Lewinella sp. 4G2: one gene and its partner. The protein of the gene in region 1 binds, or shares a complex with, the protein of each later gene. Links are inferred from orthologs where the notes say so. Each region holds a gene or a part of one and is shown on either strand. Other genes may lie near its edges. The genes, in order: tsaE and tsaD.

Region 1 (10,020 bases):
CTACCCGTCCGAGCAATTGGCGAAGGAGATCGAGGCCATCCGGATGATCCAGGCGGGGGTGATCGATATGACGACGACGAGCGCCCTGCTCAGCAACTGGACGGAGATCATGACCTTCTGCGAAATGCCCTTCCTGATGGACAGTATGGAGGACGTCGACGCCATGCTGAACGGGCCAGTCGGGGCGCGGATCCGTTCCGAAATGGTGACCAAGACCGGCCTGCGGCCGGTGGCCTACTTTCAGGCCGGGGCCCGCCACCTGACGTCGAACCGGCCCATCAAACACCCGGACGACCTGCAGGGGCTGGCCATCCGCATCCCCAGCATCCCCGCTTTCGTAACGGCCTGGGACGCGCTCGGAGCCAAGACGACGCCCATCGCCTTCTCAGAAGTATTCACCTCCCTCCAGCAGGGCGTCATCAACGCCCAGGAGAACCCCCTGCCACTGACGAAGATGCTCGCCATCTACGAAGTGCAGGACTACCTGAACCTGACGAGCCACGTATTCGGTTGGACCTACCCCGTGATCGGCGAAAAGCAATTCCAGGCCATGCCGGCGGATCTGCAAGAGATCTTCCTGGAGTGCGCCGCCGAGATGCAGACCTACGAGCGGAAGTTGTTCCTGAAGAACGACGCCCTCGTCCGCGCCGAACTGGAAGCCAAGGGGATGACCTTCGTGGAGGTGGACCGCGAAGCCTTCAAACAAAAGCACGGCCTGGCTATCTACAATACCCTCTCGCCGGAGATGCAGGCCGTTTACCGTTCGCTGAAAGACACACTGTAATGAGGTCCTTCGTCAAAATTATCGGGACGCTGCTGAAGTGGGCTACCCTCTTCAGCACCGTTGGCTTCGTCGCTGCCATCCTGGTGCAGATCTTTGCGCGCCTGTTTTTGCCGACGGCGCCGTCCTGGACGGAAGAGGCCGCCCGAGTCTTCTTTGTGTTGGCCATCGGGTGCGCGGCCGGTCCGGCGCTGCGGAGTGGGGAGTACGTGCAATTCGACTTCTTCTTTCAACGGATGAGCCCGCGCTGGCAGCACCGTCTGGCCTTGTTGATCGATGCCCTGACGGTCGTGCTCTTCGCCCTCTTCACGGTGTACGCCGCCGCCTTCACCTGGATGGGCTGGGCGGAAAGCTCGCCGAGCCTGAAGTTTCCGATGGCCATCCCGTTCGTGGGGATGCTCGTCCTGGGCCTCTCCGTCCTCATTTTTGCGGTAGACCGGCTCGTCCGGACAATTGGTAGGCGGCCCCGGGCGGTGGAGGCCACAAAGCGGACGCCATGATCTTAGTGTTACTCCTCACCTTCGCCGTCTGCATCCTGCTGCGTTTCCCGATCGCTTTTTCGCTCGGGCTTTCCTGCCTGTTGTACCTAATCGCGACGGGCACGCCGCTCATCGTGATGCCGATGAAGATGTACTCCGGGATCGACGTGTTCGTACTGCTGAGCATCCCCGGCTTCATCATGGCCGGTAACCTGATGAACAGTGGCGGGCTTACGGAGAAGATCATCGCTTTTTGTAACCACCTCGTGGGGCACATCCGCGGTGGGCTGGCGCTGGCCAACATTGCCGCTTCCATGCTCTTTGCCGGGATTTCCGGGACGGCCATTTCCGATACGGCCAGCATCGGTTCGGTGATGATCCCGGCCATGAAACGGGAGGGGTACGACGCGGATTTTGCCTGCGCGGTGACGGCGGCTTCCTCCACCGTGGGGCCGATCATCCCACCGAGCGTATCGATGATCATTGCGGCGACGCTGACGGGCCTTTCCGTCGGGAAACTCTTTCTGGCGGGGGCCATCCCCGGTTTCCTGCTGGGCGTGAGTTTGCTGGGCTATACCTATTACATCTCCCGCAAGCGCCAGTACCCGAAACACGAACGAAGTTCCCTCGCCGAAGTCGGCCGTGGCTTCATCGATACCTTCTGGGCCTTGCTGCTGACGGTCATCATCCTCTACGGCATCATCGGTGGCCTGTTTACCCCGACGGAGGCCTCGATCGTCGCCGTGCTGTACGCTTTGGTGGTGGGGGTATTCGTGTACCGCAAACTCACTTTCCGCCGCGCCTTCGTGGTGTTCCTGGATTCGATGAAGACCTCCGCCTCGTTAATGGTGCTCATCGGTTTCGCTAACCTGTTCGGGTATATCCTCATTACTGAGCAATTACCGCAGGTGGTGTCGGGGCAGATCCTGTCGTTTACGGATAACCCTTACGTGGTACTGCTGCTCATTAACCTGCTGCTGATTTTCGTGGGTACGTTTATGGAGACGATTGCGGCGCTGCTCATCCTCTTCCCCATTTTATTAAAGGTGGCCCTGGCGGTGGGGATTGATCCGATCCACTTCTCCGTCATCGCCCTCCTCAACCTGATGATTGGCTTGACGACGCCGCCGCTGGGCGTGTGCTTGTTCGTGGCGGCGGGTATTGGGAAGGTATCGATTGGGGCGGTGAGTCGGGCGGGTTTCCCGTTCTTGCTGGTGAGCCTGGTGGTGCTGGCGTTGGTGACGTTGTTTCCGGGGATTTCTTTGTTTTTGCCGGAGTTGTTTTTGGGGGAGTAAGGTTGGAGGCGTGGCTTCTGGGCGCGTGGTGTGCTTCCGGCGGTTTGTTTCGCAGGGGATGGAGAGGTTGGGGAGGCCTGCGGCGCTTGCTTGTGTGGCATTTATTCGCAGGAGAAGTAGAGATTGGGAGAACTAGAGGCTATCGGCGGATTTTCGCAGGAGCGGGAGAGGTTGGGGAGGCCTGCGGCGCTTGCTTGTGTGGCATTTGTTCGCAGGAGAAATAGAGATTGGGAGAACTAGAGGCTATCGGCGGATTTTCGCAGGAGCGGGAGAGGTTGGGGAGGCCTGCGGCGCTGCGTGACTGCCCGCCCCGAAGGGCCGGCCTGCGTAGCGGTGGCACACCGTCAGGTGGCCCACTCTACTTGTTTGATGGCCTCCAACACCGGTTTGGGACCTCCGGTCCCGATCTTAAACCGTAGATGAGCACTAGAACAAACACTAATCTCCCAACCCACCACTCTTACGTCCAAAATCTAAAATCTAAAGTCTAACGTCCTCACATACTAGAAGTCATCAACAACCCAATATCCGTCGACCGCATCTCAAACCGCCTGCCCAAATAGCTATTCGTCAGGCAGCCTTTGAAGGTGTACACGCCGTGGCGCATGCCCTTGTTGTGCATGATGTACTCCTCGATGGAAGCGGCGCCATCCGCTTTGAGGAGCATGGGGACGATCAGGTTACTCACCGCGATGCTCGCCGTGCGGCCCACGCGGCTGGCGATGTTGGGGATGCAGCAATGGGTAACGTCGTGGCGGACGAACGTCGGGCGGTCCATGCTCGTCAGTTTGCTGGTGGCGAAGCAGCCGCCCTGGTCGATGCTCACGTCTATGATGACCGAGCCGGGGCGCATGGCACGGACCATGTCTTCACTGACGACCACCGGCGTGCGCCCGTCCTCAGCGTGGATGGCACCGATGGCGACTTCGGCCGTGAGGAGCTCCCGCCGCAGGTAAGTCGGGTTGAAGGCGCTCGTGTAGAGTTGGCGACCCACGCTATTCTGTAGGCGCATCAGTTTGTGGATGTTATCGTCGAAGATCTTTACTTCGGCACCCATGCCGAGGGCGGTGCGGGTCGCGTATTCGGCCACGACGCCGCCGCCGAGGATCACGATTTTTGCGCTCGGTACGCCGGAGACGCCGCCGAGGAGGACGCCGGGTCCATCGCCCTTGCCACTCAGCAGTTCGGCCGCCATCTGTACGGCCGTGATGCCCGCCATTTCGCTCATGATGCGGACGATCGGGTAGCAACCACTGTCGTCCTGCAGGTACTCCATCGCGATGGCGATGATGCGCTTGGCCTTAAGGCGGTAGAGGTACTCCGCCGAGATGATCGGTAGCTGGAGGGGGGAGATCAGGACCGTCCCCGGTTGCATCATGTCGATCTCCTCGAGGGTGGGCGGCGCTACTTTCAGGATCACCTTCGCCTTGGTGTAGACCTCGCGGGCGGAGTGGGCAATTTCGCCACCTTCTTCGCTGTAGTGGTGGTCGGTAAAGTTGCTCGCCGTGCCGGCGCCGGTCTGAACGAGGACGCGGTGCCCCCGGCTCGTCAACCGGTTCACGCCGCTGGGTACGAGGGCGACGCGGCGTTCCTGCAGCGTAATTTCTTTTGGGATACCGATGAAGAGCGCCTCCCGTTTCGTTTCCACGGCCAGGGTTTCGGTTTGGGTTTGCCCGTAGCCGCCCGTCAGTTCGTCGGGGAGGGAGACTTTGGGGCGGTCCGGCGCTTTATCGGTGCTGCTCATGCTGGCGGTTACTGGTCGGTCGTGATGGTGAGCGTGCGCGACTGTCCGTCCGCCGCGTGCTCCAGGCGTAAGTGGACAACGCCCGGAGGCAGGAGAGGTTCTAACACGGCCGGCCATTCGATGAAGATCGCCACGGCGTCCGCGTGCACCGTTTCCTCGATACCGGCGGCCAGGGCTTCCTCCACGTCCCCCAAGCGGTAGGCATCCAGGTGGTAGATCGGCCCGTCGGCGGCGGCGTATTCGTTCACGATGCTGAAGGTGGGGCTCGAGGTCGGCTCCGTCACCCCCAGTTGCCGCGCCATTTCCGCCACCAGGGTTGTCTTGCCCGCCCCGAGGTTCCCCTCCAGGGTGTAGATGGTCCCGGCCGGGTACCGATCGAGCAGGCTTTTGGCGATGGTGGGGAGGTCATTCAGCGTGTACTGCATGGGGCGCTGCCGCGGGTGCGGGGTTTTGGGGGATGGGCGCGAAGGTAGGGTTGAGGGAGGTAAAAGTTTTGCTTGGGACAGTAGGCGTTTGGGTGGGGTTGGTGAAATTAGCAGAGGTGACGATGGGGGTATCCAGTTGGTCGTTAGCCAACGGATAGGGGATGTGGTGTTTTTGGGTTGTGATGATTTTAGTTGCCGTCGTCGTCTCCGAAAATTTCGGGGTGGTCAGGAGACGTCTGGTTCTCTGCGGGCGCCGTATTTCTGGGTGGATTAAGATAGGGTGCGCCCAATTGGCGCTACCCGTCAAGCCTTGCGGCCTGAGGATAGTTTTTCATTGGGCGGTATCATATCGTTTCGGTGTTGCTAAAAATTGCAGTAGTTCGTTCATTTCATCTAGAGATAAAGAATCGAACCTGCTACCTATCTCTATATGATCATCATCATACAAGGTTGTGATTAAACGATCAAGCCGACGATAATCCTCTAATTTGTATAAATGTTTAAATTGTTTATCTTTTTCTGAGGTTTGATGACAAAACATACACCTCTCGTAAAAGGTGGCCTTACCAGACCTCCATGCGCTAGTCTTGTATACAGCATTATCCCCGTTATATACAAGAGATTGGCTTGCACATCCGATGGCTAATGCCAACCCAATGACAATAATGAACTTGGCGAGGTCCGCCCCTTTAAAAACCAGCATCTTTCGCCTTTTTTCTGTCATACTTCTCCCCATGAGAGTTTAAAAAATCTCTTGCACGACTACGTGTTCTGTAATGAGTTTTATGGCGTCGCCCATTTGCAAACTCCTTTGGTGTTTTAGTGCCACCTAAGTCCTGGATAAACTTCAAAATCTGTTGACGCGTGAGGCTTATACTGCCATTTAGATGATCTCCCATTAGCCCGCTACCATCACTCGAGTGATCAGCTCCTGTATTGTGACCAAACTCATGTGCACCTAACTCACCGCCTTTTTCCCCGGTAAGTTCACCTGCTTCTACAAGAGTAACATTGCCTGGAGTCTCCCCCCAACCCTGCACGTTCTCTTCGTTACTATTGACAACTTGATCAACGACAATCATTAAAAAGTCAGTGTCCGAAACATCGTCCAGAGACGTGACTACAGTTTGGTTAACCCTTGTCTTTACGGACACAGTAACTTTTCTATCTGTTAGCTGGTAATCGTCTGTCCGAACATAAGATGGTGCTCTACCGCTAAATGAGCTCTCGATACTGGACTTGACTCGACCTAATCCGACGCTTATTTCATGCCCTTGTTTTGAAGATAAGTTAATGACCTTCTGATTATAAGACGCTGAGACGTTTCGTCGGCCTACATTCCCATTTGAATCTCTAACGTCGTCTGCTCTAACTTTTTGCAGCCCATGCAGGTCAATATTTGCGATAGGTTCATTCTCAGCATAGTTGTAAGTCGACACATGTGGAAACTGATCTGAGATCGGGTCCACGCCTGTGAAGCGCCCGATGGCCGGATCGTAGTACCGGAAGCCATACGCATACAGTCCAAGGTCTTCATTAAGCTCCTTCCCATTGTACCGATAACGATTGTCGTCAACTCCTGTTTGGCTGTCATTCCAAGCCCCCCGCATCTCCATCCCAAATGGATAGTAATGATGTTCACTAATTACTTCCTCCTCCTCAATACTTCCGTTTAGATCCCAATCAGCAAATCTAACTCTTACATTGCCTAACTGATCGGTGAGATTGTATTCAGATATCCAATCGACAGATTGTGGGCAACTAGCCGTAAACGCAGCGAATGTAGTGCCTAGTTGTGAAGAGAAGCCACTTTTTAGTTCAATCGTTTTTTCTGCTGTTATTGCTGTTGGGTTCGTAATGGGCACACTTGCTGTAGCCAACGTTTTTCGGCCTCTATACACGCTTCGATCTTGAGGAAGAAAATTTTCGTATGCCCCAAGATTATTATAGATGTTTAAATCATCTTCTTCAATCTCTGGAAAATCTGGAATATCTGGTATGTCCTTGTCTTCATTGCAATCACGCAGCAAGCCGTAAGAGTAGAAGCCTGACGAGGCTACACGGCCTTCAGCATGAAGTGCATAGTCCAGCCGATTTTCTTTAAAAACCATATCTCCTATATATGTCCTGACAGTCGATTGTCCATCGATACTAGAGGTGATTTCTCCAATTTTTTCTCCCGTCGAGGTATAAATGATATCAACAGTTGTTCCATTTGATTTTTCAAATCTATATGGCAAGTTTAAGTAATTATAATCAACTATAATAGAATTAGTCGGATCAACAGTTACATTTCCGTTTTCATCATAAACGTAGTCTAAGCCCGAAGTAGAGTTGTTGAACCCACTATCACCCTGATTCCCAGTACCATCAGATATTGAAGCTACTTTATTTGAATTTTGATGAATAGTATATTCTAGTAAATCAACCCAGTTATTACTACCATCTTCTAAGACACCCGCCCGTGACAGACTACTAATATTGCCCCTATCGTCATAGTTGATCGATCCAGTGTAGTCAATACCATCAATTTTCGTTTCATGTAAATTGAGCCTGTCCAGGTTATCATATATGAAATCCTGCACAAGATTAGACACGCCACTTCCAAACTGATCTAATTTTAATATATTTCCGTTTGAATGAGTGATTTCGCCATTTGAATAGTGCAGCTTAAGTCCGAAAAGGTCATCTTCGCGTGCGGTCACATCGTTTATACTATTCAAGAATCCATTGGGCAAGTAAGTGTAATCAACTCTTTGTAGCGTTTGCTTCTTCCCACCCAAAAACTTCGTACTAAGTTCTCCTTTAGAGTTGTAATCATATTCAGCAATTGTATCTATAGCGCCTACTAGAATGCCATCAATAAGACGGTGAGACTGGCTTACTACCCGACCAGATCGATTAACGGATGATGAATTCCAGGAACGATGATATCTCTTATCCGTATGAACAGCGTTTGATGACGATAATACCATTCCATTAGGGTGAGTTACAAATTTTTCTATTCTGCTATTTTGATCGTCATTCAATGGATGGTTAGACTTTTTACTGATTAGCTTTCCAAAAGTATCATACTCATAAAGCGTCGTATAGCTATGATTTGCAACGTTCCTTCCATCCATCTTAAAAGTCGACGATGAAATTACCTTGTCCTTTAAAAAATTGGTATTTCCATATTGAAATAAAGACGTTGTACTTCCATTTGTAATGTCTTGTTCACGAGATTCATTCTCAGCATTAATTGTATTAGTAAAACCTGTTTTTGTAATTCTACCATAGCCATCATAAACATTTGAATAGTACCCTAAGCCGGAAGGATAAAGCTCACCTTCGGTATAGGTTAGCAAATCTCTTTGGTTATAATAGTAATTCTCGATTGGACGGTCTGGGAATTTTTTACTTAGAAGGTTGTTCCAGCCATCATAAGTGTAACCATAGAACAAATTATTGCTAGCAGATGATGCACCAGCTGGGAAAACAAATTTGAGCCTATCTTTAAGATCATAAGTGCTGTAGGTGTCTACAAAATCATCTGCACCTTTATGCCTACGCTGTAAAATTATCCGTCCTCTAATATCAGCAAAAGTCTCAGATATTTTACCCTCTTCATCTATTAATCTAGTTACGAATAAAGAATTAACGGGATAAACATCGTTAAGTGGAGTTTCAATAATATCGATGTTTGAGCCGTGTTGATACTGTTTTCTTGACCATTGCGGCATAGTCGTATATTGTACTCGGCCTAGAGGATCCGCAAAATATTCAACCAATGTGTAATCATTACCCGTTGGATCGACGTAGGCACGTGAATCACTATCGGACGGAAAGGCTTCATATCTTTTATAAGGTCTGCCAACCTCGTCGTATTCAATTGCATTTTGGATCAAACTCTTGAAACTTTCTGGATCTTGCTGATCATTTATTTTCCACCTATCCACTTGTTGACTTGGTCGCCCGAGGCCATCATAATATTGACTTACAGATTGTGCTGTAAAGTCACAAAGCTCGGCAACGTCTTCCGTCAATTCATATTGATCCGTAATGGTCACGCGGTTTCCAACTCCTGATCTATGATAGCCATACGAAATGTCCTTTTTTATTTCGATCCCACCATTGGGAGACAGGACCGTAACGCTATCTAATCTTGTTAATTCGTCGTATTTGTATCTTATCTTTGAACTATCAACATTAATGTGCTGTAGAAGAAAATTTGAATTTGTTACATAGGTGTATTCCTCCTTAAAATCAAGAAACTGTTTTGACTTTACAAGTCCAGTGGGGTACCAATCAAATATAATTGTATCCCAGCCTTTATATGTTACAAATTGTGGACGGCCGTATTTGTAGTTTTCTATCCTCACTTCTTCTTCCCAACTTCCCGACCAGACTGCATCATCACTTTCAGTTGCGATATACTTGTTAACTCTTGATAATCTAGGAAACCCTGCATCCAGACTAAATATGCTTTGCTGGCCGCTAACCATAATGCTATTTACTTCTAAACTAGATTCTAAGGTTGATATTATATTTAACTCCTTGAGCTTTAGGGCTGCAGAATCAGTAGATGCATCTGGATAAGCATATCTTTTTAGATATGTCTTGCCATCACTGTTTTCAGTAGAAATGGAGGTTGGGTATGTTGGATAAACATCGGATTCATAATTGTAAGAAGTGGTACTGGCAACGCCATCAATTTCGTTAACTTTACTGTTGACTTTGAAGAATCCATTTTTAATACCATATCCACGTGGCCCTAATAAGATTCGGGGCGGAATAATAACCCCATTACACACGCTTCCACTTTCAGAAACAGTGAAAAGAGACAGAACAGCGCCTGCGTTATCAATGCCAGGATATACTACCTCGATGCCATCTATAGATTTTCTAGCAATCAGTTGCCCTGATTCATTAAAAGATTTTTCTTCCTTTAATTGTCCTCTCGCAAAATCCGGTAAGGTTGGAAGTGGTAGTTGATCTTCTGGCGGGCTACCATTCGGCATTGCCCCCATATAATATTCACGAATTATAGAACCAGAGTTTGGAATAATTTCTTCAACATGCGAGTAGCAAATGTGTCGCCCATCAAAGTCTGTATGGGAGGTATAAAAGTTTGATCTTATGTCTGTAGCCTCGATCAATAATGAGCTACTCCCCGGTGAACTAACAACATTATAATCAATTTTGTAATTAGGATACTTAAATAAGACACCTGACTTAGTTCCATTTGGCTTCTGGTATTTAAATGAACGTGATACAGTGGAATTCCCAGCAATTTGATTAGTACTGGCAGTTATCT
Region 2 (10,134 bases), on another replicon or contig:
CGCCAGCAATGATGACATTATCGTTGCGGGAGCTACGCGTCAGCCAGTTCTCCGTACCCGCCTGGCGGTAGCGGACGCGGTAAAATTCACCCGCGAGATTAGGCGTCCAGGTAGCCCGGAAGGTCAGGTTGTTACCGGCCGCTACGCTGAAGTCGGCGGGGATGACGCAGCAGCCGTCCGTACTCGCGGTCAGGGTTTGCACGGGAAGGTCGGTACCGCCACAGGACGCCCGCAATTCAAATTCGTAGGCGACGCAGGTTCCCAAGTCATCTATTTGAAGGGGTAACGCAGGGCTACCCAGGTCGATCCAATCACTTGCCCCTACTTCCCGGTAGCGGAGTTCCGTGGCATCGATACTGGCGATCGCGTTGTAGTTGACCTCGAGCGCGGTGGCGGACCCGGCCTGGGGCGTAACACTAAAACCGGTGGGCGCAAAACAGGCGTCGCAGTCACTCATCAGCCGGGCCATGGCGGCTCCCACGTCCAGTTGGCCACCCGTGCTCGTCCGCCCCGCCAGCGATGAGTTGGCGGCGGTGGTTTCCAGCAGGATCTGCCGGACGTACAGCGCGGCGGCGGCGGGGTCCGCTTCCAGTAATTCGGCGAAAGCAGCGCAGGGTGCGGCGTACAGCAGCGCGGCCGCTCCGGCGACGTGAGGCGTAGCCGAGGAAGTCCCCCCAAAGCGTCCGTAACCGTTGCCCGATTCGGTCGTCAGGACTTGCTCAGCGTGGGCGCCGAGATCCACGGAGGTAGCGCCGAAGCCGCGGCCCGTAGGCTTCTGACCGTTCGTGTTCAGGCTCGTCACGCCGATGAGGTAATCGGAAGTACAGCGGGTGGGTAGGTCGCCGTCCCGCTCAACGTCAATCTCCAGGTTGGCGACGGCGCCGGTGTTGAGGATACCCGCTTCTCCTAATTCATCGTAGAGGGAGCACCAAATGGGGCTATCGGCGGGGTCACCGTAATTACGGCCCCAGCTGGCGTTGGTGACGACGACGTAAGCACCTTTCGTTCCGTTGGAAGTTTTGTAGAGCCGTCGCTGGTCCAGCACGTAGCTGTAGGCCTGGATCACTTCTACTTCGGAGGCAAAGAAGTCGTTGCGGATGATCATCAACTTGGTTTCCCAATTAATGCCCGCTACGCCCAGGCCATTGTTCCCGCGGGCGCCGATGATGCCGGCGACTGGCGTACCGTGGTTGGAGTTGGTTTCCGGGTTGCCGTCGTTATTGGCCGTATCGAAACCGAAGATGTCGTCGACGTAACCGTTTCCATCGTCGTCGATACCGTTGTCGGGGATCTCCGCGCGGTTGCGCCACAGATTTGCTACGAGATCTTCGTGGTCCAGATCCGCCCCGTCGTCAATGACGGCCACTACGATGGTATCTCCGTTCTCGGTTACGCCGCCGGTGGTGACGTCCCAGGCGGGCTCTACGTTGATGTCGGCCCCGAGCGGACCGTTGAGTTGGCCGGTGTTGTTGAAGGACCACTGATCGTCGTACCGCAAGTCATTCGGTTGGCGGCGGAACGTTACCGGGTGGTTGTACTGTACGAGCCTGACTTTGGAGTCCGCGTAGAGTTCTCTTAGTAGGTTTTTTTCCCCCACCGCATCGTGGTCGAAGTCGATCACCAGGATCGGGGTCGTCCGTCCGAGCCGGCGGGGCGTCCCGGGTCCGGGGTAGTCCTTCATCCATTTCCTGGCATCTACGTCAGCGCCCAACTGGACGATGAGTTGGCCGGGCACGTGATCGATACGCTGCGCGCTCAGGCTGGCGAGGCAACAGAAAAGCAGCAGCGGGGTGAGGAAATGTTTGAACATGTGTGGATATAATAGGGTGCTCGCAAAGTAAGACTTTGGCCCGGGAAAAACTGTCGGGCCCGCACGCACCCCGCCATAAATTATCGGGCCACGCAAGTGAAGTTGGTGGCTTCGGTGCGCCAAATTTGCTTCCCGTCCAACGTACCCTGCCGGGTGAAAGCGATGCGCTGGCCGGCTTTATTACTTCCGCGCGCCTCCAAATCTGTCGGCAGCAGGATGTCTACGTACGGGACGTCGAAGGCCGCTTCGTGGGTGAGGCGTAGTTCTTCACCGGTCCATTCCCAGCTCACCGCTACCGGGCCGCGGGGCGATTCGAAGGTGGTCGCGGCATTCTTCAACGTCGGGAAGCCACCGGGTTGCAGCCGGTAAGTCGCCCAGCCCGGGCTGGTGGCCACGGCGCCGGCCAGGTATTTGTTCATGATCGTGAGGGCGCCACCGCTCCAGGCGTGGTTGTAGGTGCCACCGCCGTAACCTTCTTTTCCAATGCCCCACCCTTCGAACAGGGTTGTGTATTCGCTGTCGATCATTTTGCGGAAGCGCTTTTTCATCCGGGTGATGGCGTACTCCTCCTCCCCCATTTTGCAGAGGGCTTCGAGGACGTACTTTTCCATGTAGGGGCTGGCGTGTTCCTGTTCGCGGAAAACCTGTAGGATGGCGGGATACTTGGTCGGATCGGCGAGGCCGGAGACGACAGCCAGGGCGTGTCCGCGTTCATCGGTTTCTCCTTTATAATCGGCGCTGCGGTAGCTGCTCCCGTTCCAGTAGGTCCGGTTGAAGGCCGCTTTGAGCTGCTCCATTTTCGTCCGTGCTTCGCTGGCGGTGGTGGCGTCGTTCTCCAGGGTAGCCATTTGCTCCAGGCCGCGTAGTGCAAGGTAGTACCAGGCGTTGAAGAGGATGGGCATATCCTTATTATTCCCCCAGTCGCCCCAGGTCCAGCCCCCCTTGCGGCGGACGACGAGGCCGTCGGGCTGGGTTTTCCAGACGGCGAGGTAGCGTTTCACGGCGGGGTACACTTCGGAGATGAGGTCGCGGTCGCCCGTATTGTGGTAGTAGTGCCAGATGCCGTAGTGGCTCACGCTGGCGAGCATTTGCATGGGGAGTTCCTGGTCCCAACTTCCGGCCGGGACGGGGCTGTAGATCGTCGAATCCTTCCGTTGCCAGTGCATGAGTTCGCGGATGGCCTTGCGGGTGAGGTCGTCACTCCGGCGGTCCAGCGCGTATACGGTTTCGCCGAGTTCGTTCACGACGTCGCCCCACCACTGGGCGCGTTCGCGGTCGGGGCAATCCATGTAGGTATCCCGCATCGTCAGGTAGAGCGTGCGTTGGGCCTTCTTCCAGAGCAGGTCGAGATCGGCGTCACTGCTCTTAAATAGTGGCGTGAATTCGGTAGCGAATCCGCTCTCCCTGTAGGCCAGGTCGAACACCTCGATGCCGGCCGGGAGGACGTACCAAACCTCGTGGCCGTTCATCCAGCCCGGGGTTTCGAAACTCTGTACGCCAGCCTTCGTGTAGTACACCGTTCGCACGTTCGGCGGGCCGCCACCGCGGTAGTTATCGGTCAGGATTTCCAGACGGAGGCCCGCTTCCGGGGCCTTGATGCGGAAGTAGGGCGTCACCTGGGCATTGTAAGGTAGGGCCAGTTTCAGGGTATCGAAGGTCTGCGTGGCGCCACGTTGGTAAGGCGTTTTGTACTGGGCTAGCGGGCCATTCTTCCACTGGGCGATCGGTCGGGTTTCGCCCCGGTGGCCGGGCAGTTCAATTTGGCGCTGACGCTGGTGCGAAGTAAGTGGGAAGGGCCGTTCAGCCGGGGGAAAGGGGTGGACCTCCAAACTCCGGACCCGCGGCCAGGCAGAGTCGTCATAATCCGGAACCTTCCAGAAGTCGTCGTACTTCGTCGCGTCGAAAGCGATGTTGGATTCCGGCAGCCGGTAATTGGGCCGCGGTGGCCCCGTCTCCCCGAAAGCCGGGTGGATGATCCCCCGCCACTCCGCCGACGACTGAATGGCGGATGGCCCGTCCAACCAAAAACCGGGGAAGCCGCTGGACTGATGGGAAAAGCTCTGCTTCCCGAAGTACCACAGCAGAATCCCAATGGTATTCTCCCCCTCCAACAAATGGGCGGCTAAATCGAAAGTATCAACGTAATACGCATTAAGGTAGGGCCCCCGCTTAAGGCCTCCCTCCCGGACGACGAGTTTACCGTTGACGTACAACCAGTACTTGGAATCCGCCGCAATTTTAATGGGGTACTCCGCCATTTCCGCCGCACTGACGCTGAAGTCGTGGCGAAAGGCCTGCCACAGATTTGGCGAATCCTCCGCGGCCCGGGCGGCGATCCACGTCTGGGCGGTCAGGGATGGAAGGAAACTCAGCAAGCAGCCAAAGAGGAAAAGTAAACGCATGGCCCTAATGTAAGCGATTGGCGGGGTAGGAAGGCGTAGAACGGTAGGGCTACTGCCCGTGGTCTCCGTCAAAACTGATCCAGTGGCAAATCTTCCGGTGGCGGGGGACGCAACATCCGTTTGACCGCCGCGTAGCCGAAGACGGCCACGATGATAATGGCGGTACCGACGTAGAAGGTGGGCTCCAACTCTTCGGCATCGTTCAACAGGAAGTAGGCCAGCAGGATCCCGTACACTGCCTCCAGGTTGACCGTCAGGTTGGCCGCGAAGGCGGAAAGGGAACGGAGGGCCTTGAGGAATAACCAATTGGTAAAAATGGTGCAGAGCAGGGCGAGGGCCACCAGCCAAAACCAGTCCGTAGCGGAAGGCCAGAACTGCCCGCCGTAGAAGGGTAAGAGGGGGGTGAGGAAGAGCGTCCCCGCTCCCAATTCAAGGAAGACGATTTGTAGCGGTTCGGCGCGTTCGACGTACTTCTTATTGTAGGAGGTGAAGACCGCCACGAGTAGGGCCGAAACCAGCCCGACGATCACGCCGGTGGTCATTGATGGGTCCACCCCGTCGGCGATCAGGTAGATGCCCGGCAGGATGAGGAGGCCGACGGATGTTTCGTACCAGTTGAATTTCCGCCTCACGATCCACGGTTCAACGAGGCTGGAGAACAGGGAAGTCGTCGCCAGGCAGATGAGTCCGACGGAAGCGTTGGCCAGTTTTATGGCTCCGTAGAACGTCACCCAGTGCAAGACCACCAGGACCCCCAAACCCGTGAATATCAGCACCTGCTTTCGACCGAGGTCACGCACCAGGTTGGCGACTCCTACGAAAGGAGCCAGGGCAACGGAAGTAATCAGTACCCTCCACCACACCAGCGTCAGCGCCGAAAGGTTAATGATGTCTCCGATAATACCGGTCGCCCCCCAGAGTAGGACGGCCAGGTGCAACATCGCGTAGGCGTTGGTGACGTTGGGAGGAGTGGATTTGATGGGGCCTAATTGAATAAATAATCAAAGTGCACTCCCACGGGGAACCGCCAAGGAGCAACGCAAAGATCAAAAAAGAAAAGCAGGGCCAAAAGTGGCTTCGAGGAGTTGGGGAACTGCCTACAAACGCGCACTTGGCGCCACCTCGTGCCCGACAAATTCCCCGGCAGCATATTTAAAGGTCGCCGTAACGCCGATCATCGCCGCGTTATCGGTGCAGTACTGGATGGCGGGGACGAAGGTCTCCCACCCTTCCCGTTCCCCGAGCTCGGTGAGGCCTTGGCGGAGGGCACTATTGGCACTGACGCCCCCGGCCAGGGCTACGCGCGTCAAACCCGTTTGGGCCACGGCAAGCTGGACCTTCCGCAACAGAACGGACACGATGACGTGCTGGATGGAAGCACAGATATCGGGCAGGTTTTCCTTCACGAACTGGGGATCAGTCTTCAATTTCTTTTGCAACGTGTACAGCACGCTGGTTTTGAGGCCGCTGAAGGAAAAGTCCAACCCTCCGGGATCGGGCTCGGCGAAGGGGATGGAAGGTTCCCCCTCCCCGGCCAGTTTATCGATCTGGGGGCCGGCGGGATAGTCGAGGCCCAGCATCTTTCCCGTCTTATCAAAGGCCTCCCCGGCGGCATCGTCGACCGTCCGGCCAATGACCTCCTGGTCCATGGCCGACCGTACGACCACTAATTGGGTATGTCCTCCGGAAACCGTCAGGCACAAAAAGGGGAAGGCCGGCTTGGGGTCCTCCGCAAAGTGAGCCAGGACGTGAGCTTTCATGTGGTCCACCTCGATGAGAGGCAGGTCCCGCGCCAAGGCAAAGGCCTTCGCAAAACTGACGCCGACCATGAGGGAACCGATCAGTCCGGGGCCCCGGGTGAAGGCGACTGCATCTACCAAATCGGGAGTAACGCCAGCCCGTTCGAGGGCGACGGCCACCGTAGGCACGATGTTCCGCTGGTGAGCGCGGCTGGCGTGCTCCGGCACCACCCCCCCGTACTCCACGTGAATGGCCTGGGTAGCGGTGACGTTGGATAGCACTTCCCCATCACGGACAATGGCCGCGGAAGTATCGTCGCAGCTGGATTCGAGGGCTAGGATAGTGGGCATGTGGCGAAGGTAGTTTATAGTCTGTAGTCTACAGTCTGTAGTCTGTAGTCTGTAGTCTGTAGTCTGTAGTCTGTAGTCTGTAGTCTTTAGTCGGGGCCACTATAGACTACAGACTATAGACTCTAACGCGCAGCCTTCGTCTAATGAATTGGGTAGTTCGTAGATAAACCAGGCATTTTACACCCTCCCAAATAACCTCACTTCCCCGCTGCGCGTTACTACTCTGTATGCGCAAGAAAATCACCAAGTACGTCAAGCAACAGCTAAAAGACTCGATCATGAATCCGAACAGCAATACGGACAAGAACCGCCACGCCGAAACTGTCATCCGAAACCACGTGATCTGGAGCATGGGGGCCAGTTACATCATCCCCCTTCCAATTGCGGACGTGTTTGCCGTCTCAGCCCTGCAGCTCGACATGATCCGCCAACTCTGCCGGGTATACGATATTGACTTTGCGGAAACCCAGGGTAAGGCGATCGTCTCTTCCCTGACGACTTCCACGATGGCGAGAGCCGGCGCGCGAAGCCTGATCAAGGTGATTCCTGGCATTGGCACCGTCGTTGGTGGCATTACTACGGCCATCATTAACGGCGCGAGTACTTACGCTTTGGGTGAGGTCTTCAAGCAGCACTTTGCCCACGGTGGTACCTTCCTGGATTTTGATACCGACCGCTTAAAGAAGCTTTACAAAGAGAGCTTCGAGAAAGGCAAAAAAGTAGCCAAGGACTGGAAGGAAGAAGAAGCCACCGCTACGGCTACGCCTCCCCCCACGCCGGGCACCAACCCTACCCCACCCCCGACGCAAACGGCCGTTCCCGACCCTCACGCCCCCACCTTCGCCGGTACGGACGCGCCCCAGGCTACCGCAGCCACCACACTGGTGGAAGACCCAACCGCCCCCGGTCCCGCGCCCATCAATGATGAGGCCATCCGGAAGATCAAGGAACTGGCGGAGATGAAGGCGCAGAACATCATTACGGAAGAGGAATTCCAGGTGATGAAGAAGCGGATCTTGAGTTAGGAAGTTGCGAGTTTCGAGTTGCAAGTAGCGAGTATATAAGTTGCAAGTATCGAGTCGCGAGTTGCGAGAACTCGACACTTGCAACTTGCAACTTGCTACTCGAAACTATCTTTGCGCGATGCAGTACCTCGCCCAACACATCGAGTCCCTCATCTTTGCCGCCCCCGCCCCGATTTCGCTGGAGGAATTGCAGGACGTCCTGACCGAAAACTTCGGCGTCCGCTTCGCGCAGAAGGTGATGCTGGAAGCCCTCGACGAGTTGGCCAAACGCTACGATTCCGACGCCCACAGTTTTGAAATCGTGGAGGTAGCGGGTGGTTACCGCTTCATGTCCAAAGGTGCCTACCACGAAACGATCGGTACCCACCTGCGGATGCAGAGCAAGAAGAAGTTGAGCCGTTCCGCGCTGGAATCCTTGAGCATCATTGCTTACAAGCAGCCCGTCACCAAATCCGAATTAGAAAAGATCCGGGGGGTGAGTTGCGATTATGCCGTGCAGAAACTGCTGGAGAAAGAGCTCATCACCATCCTTGGCCGTGCCGATTCCGTCGGGAAGCCACTGCTCTATGGCGTTACGAACCGGTTTTTGGATTACTTCGGCATCAAGTCCATTGCGGATTTGCCGACGCCGAAGGACTTTTCGATGCCGGAGAGTGAGATTGGGGAGGTAGTGGAATAGTTGGGTAGTTGGGTAGTCGGGTAGTCGGGTAGTATCGTAGTCAGGCACTACCCGACTAAGTACTACCCGACCAACAACTCAACCCACAGGCCAACCATACCGTTTCCTCCAAAACGCCCCACCCCATGGCCGAAACCCTCACCAACCGCGTCGCCGCCTCCGGTCTCATCACCCTCAAGCTGGAGGAATACTGGCCCACCGCCGGCTTTGCCACGTTTGACCTCAAGGACTATCTCTTTATGGGGCTCATCCTGAAGGAGAAGGATTTTCGGGCGGCGGTGAAGGAGCACGACTTCAGCCAGTACGCCGGGAAGACCTTGTTGGTCTTTTGTTCGGCGGATGCCATCATCCCCAACTGGGCCTACATGCTGGTGGCGGCTGCTGCGGCGCCCTTTGCGGCGGATATTTACCAGGGCACCGAAGAGGCGTACTTACGGCAGCATTTCCGGGGGGTAATCCAGCAATTAAATGTCGCCGACTTTGCCGATAAGCGGGTCGTTATTAAGGGGTGTGGCGACCGGGCGGTGCCGGCTTCGGCCTACCTGGACGTCACCAAACACCTGCAACCCCACGTGAAATCGTTGATGTTCGGGGAGCCGTGTTCGACCGTCCCCGTTTTCAAAAAGCCGCGGAAGAAGTAGCGGGTCGTTTTTGCGCTGCTTAGGGTGGCCCACCGAGGCCCGGGCGCGTCCTTTATACTCATAGTTAAGTAGTATCTTGCCGTTCGCCGCGCCGGTTTTCTGGTGGGTGGCCATGATCCCTTAACCCGCTCCTTTATGCGTTTACACCGCTTATTGCCCTTCTGTTTTGCCCTGGTTTTCGCCACCGGCCTGCGCGCGCAGGACAATCTTTACACCCTCCACGACATGGCGCCACTCTGGCTGAACGCCGCTAATACGGGCGCTTTCGCAGGTTCCGTGCGAGTGGGTGGGATCTACCGCGGGCAATGGTACAGCATCAACGGAATTCAGTCACCGACGGCCTATTTGGATGCGCCATTACCATTCGCGCTGCGTAAGCAGGACTGGATTGGTGTAGGACTAAGCCTGGTGAACAGTAAGCAACCCTTTAACGGGATGAATGATACGGATGAGAGCCCCGTCAACGCGGACATCACCGAGAACTTCTTTGGTTTCAGTGCGGCCTATCATTTGAGTCTGGATAAGAAGCGGACCAACATCCTGACGCTCGGCGCCCAGTACGGTTCCATTTCCTACGGCGGGGAATTTGCGGGCGTCCTCGATCAGGAGGGTAACATCGCCAGTGCACCCGGCTTCCAAACGGAGGGTTTCAACGAGTTCCAGCCGACTGGTAACAATATGGGCAGCGGCGGCAGCGGCCAGGGCAACAACAACCGCAGCGTTAATGATCTCAACGTTGGCCTCAAGCTGAAGCTCCTCCTCGATAAGAAGAAGGAAAACGTCTTTGAAGGTGGCGTCACCATGCTCCACCTGACCAGCCCCGAGCGGCGGCCCATTTTCATGCGGGAAGGCGTCACCAACCCGCCTGATTCGATGGGGATGAACCCGATTAACCCCGGCAATGGACCGCGGGAGCTAAGGGAACGCAAACCGGCCATCCACGCCCACGCGCGCTTGGACCTGGAGATGAGCGAGAAGTGGCGCCTCCAGCCGACGGCCGTCTTCCTGCAATCCAGCCGGTCCAGTTTCGTGAGTGCCCAGGTTTGGGGGCAGCGGAATTTGCGTAAGGACCTGGACCTTCGCCTCGGCGTGGGTTACCGGACGGGCGATGCGGCTCAATTACTGTTCGGGTTAGACTTTGAACAGATCAAGACGGCCATCAGCTACGACCTGACGGTAAACTCCAACTCCCGGCAAGTGACCAACTACCAGGGAGCTTTTGAGATCTCGGCCCAGTACATCTTCAACATCTACAAGAAACCGGAGGTCGTCCCGACCATCCTTTGCCCGGATATTTAGGCTCATCTTTCGCCTGAGTGCGTAGTCCCTCAGCTTTAAGCTTGGCCCCAATGTCGGCCGGCGGGGGATTTTACCTACTTGCCTGGCACCTGCGGCAGCGCCCGCTGCGTTATACATTTCCCGTTGCTACTCGGTTATCTACTTACGAATATGAGATATTTCTTTTCCGCCCTGCTGTTGCTTTCCGG

Evidence for each region.
Region 2: the proteins of tsaE (region 1) and tsaD are in contact, whole or in part, in a crystal structure (PDB 6N9A), measured with the Thermotoga maritima proteins. The link is inferred for Lewinella sp. 4G2 from one-to-one orthologs. Residues at the interface, in WP_004082108.1 of Thermotoga maritima: Leu37, Gly38, Lys46, Lys57, Val59, Lys60, Ser61, Thr63, Phe64, Thr65, Leu66, Met67, Val69, Pro71, Tyr82, Arg83, Leu84, Asp86, Asp88, Phe89, Asp93, Ile128, Asp130, Glu131, Arg134; in WP_004082750.1 of Thermotoga maritima: Cys10, Asp11, Arg49, His50, Leu82, Gly84, Gly135, Gly136, Glu154, Thr155, Leu156, Asp157, Asp158, Ser159, Glu162, Asp165, Lys166, Arg169, Leu170, Tyr175, Lys213, Thr214, Leu217, Tyr218, Gln221, Arg222, Asn324.

What each region holds. Positions count from the first base shown.
Region 1 is NZ_LVWJ02000014.1:1,066,601-1,076,620, forward strand. Bases 3,017-5,774 are described here. They hold tsaE (tRNA (adenosine(37)-N6)-threonylcarbamoyltransferase complex ATPase subunit type 1 TsaE), read right to left. Parts: upstream 4,725-5,774; coding sequence 4,308-4,724; downstream 3,017-4,307. Other genes in these bases: A3850_RS05685 (alanine dehydrogenase), read right to left, coding at 3,052-4,299; A3850_RS20125 (hypothetical protein), read right to left, coding at 4,705-4,875; A3850_RS05695 (hypothetical protein), read right to left, coding at 5,056-5,427; A3850_RS20395 (RHS repeat-associated core domain-containing protein), read right to left, coding at 5,414-5,774. Outside these bases: A3850_RS05670 (TRAP transporter substrate-binding protein), read left to right, coding at 1-784; A3850_RS05675 (TRAP transporter small permease), read left to right, coding at 784-1,281; A3850_RS05680 (TRAP transporter large permease), read left to right, coding at 1,278-2,555; more of A3850_RS20395, read right to left, coding at 5,775-10,020. UniProt on the Escherichia coli protein: Required for the formation of a threonylcarbamoyl group on adenosine at position 37 (t(6)A37) in tRNAs that read codons beginning with adenine.
Region 2 is NZ_LVWJ02000019.1:404,879-415,012, forward strand. The notes cover bases 4,307-7,178. They hold tsaD (tRNA (adenosine(37)-N6)-threonylcarbamoyltransferase complex transferase subunit TsaD), read right to left. Parts: upstream 6,303-7,178; coding sequence 5,310-6,302; downstream 4,307-5,309. Other genes in these bases: A3850_RS18695 (DMT family transporter), read right to left, coding at 4,307-5,153; A3850_RS18705 (DUF697 domain-containing protein), read left to right, coding at 6,530-7,178. Also shown: A3850_RS18685 (S8 family peptidase), read right to left, coding at 1-1,810; A3850_RS18690 (alpha-L-rhamnosidase C-terminal domain-containing protein), read right to left, coding at 1,891-4,212; more of A3850_RS18695, read right to left, coding at 4,281-4,306; more of A3850_RS18705, read left to right, coding at 7,179-7,327; SMC-Scp complex subunit ScpB, read left to right, coding at 7,446-8,006; A3850_RS18715 (DUF2480 family protein), read left to right, coding at 8,132-8,647; A3850_RS18720 (type IX secretion system membrane protein PorP/SprF), read left to right, coding at 8,783-9,946; A3850_RS18725 (OmpA family protein), read left to right, coding at 10,097-10,134.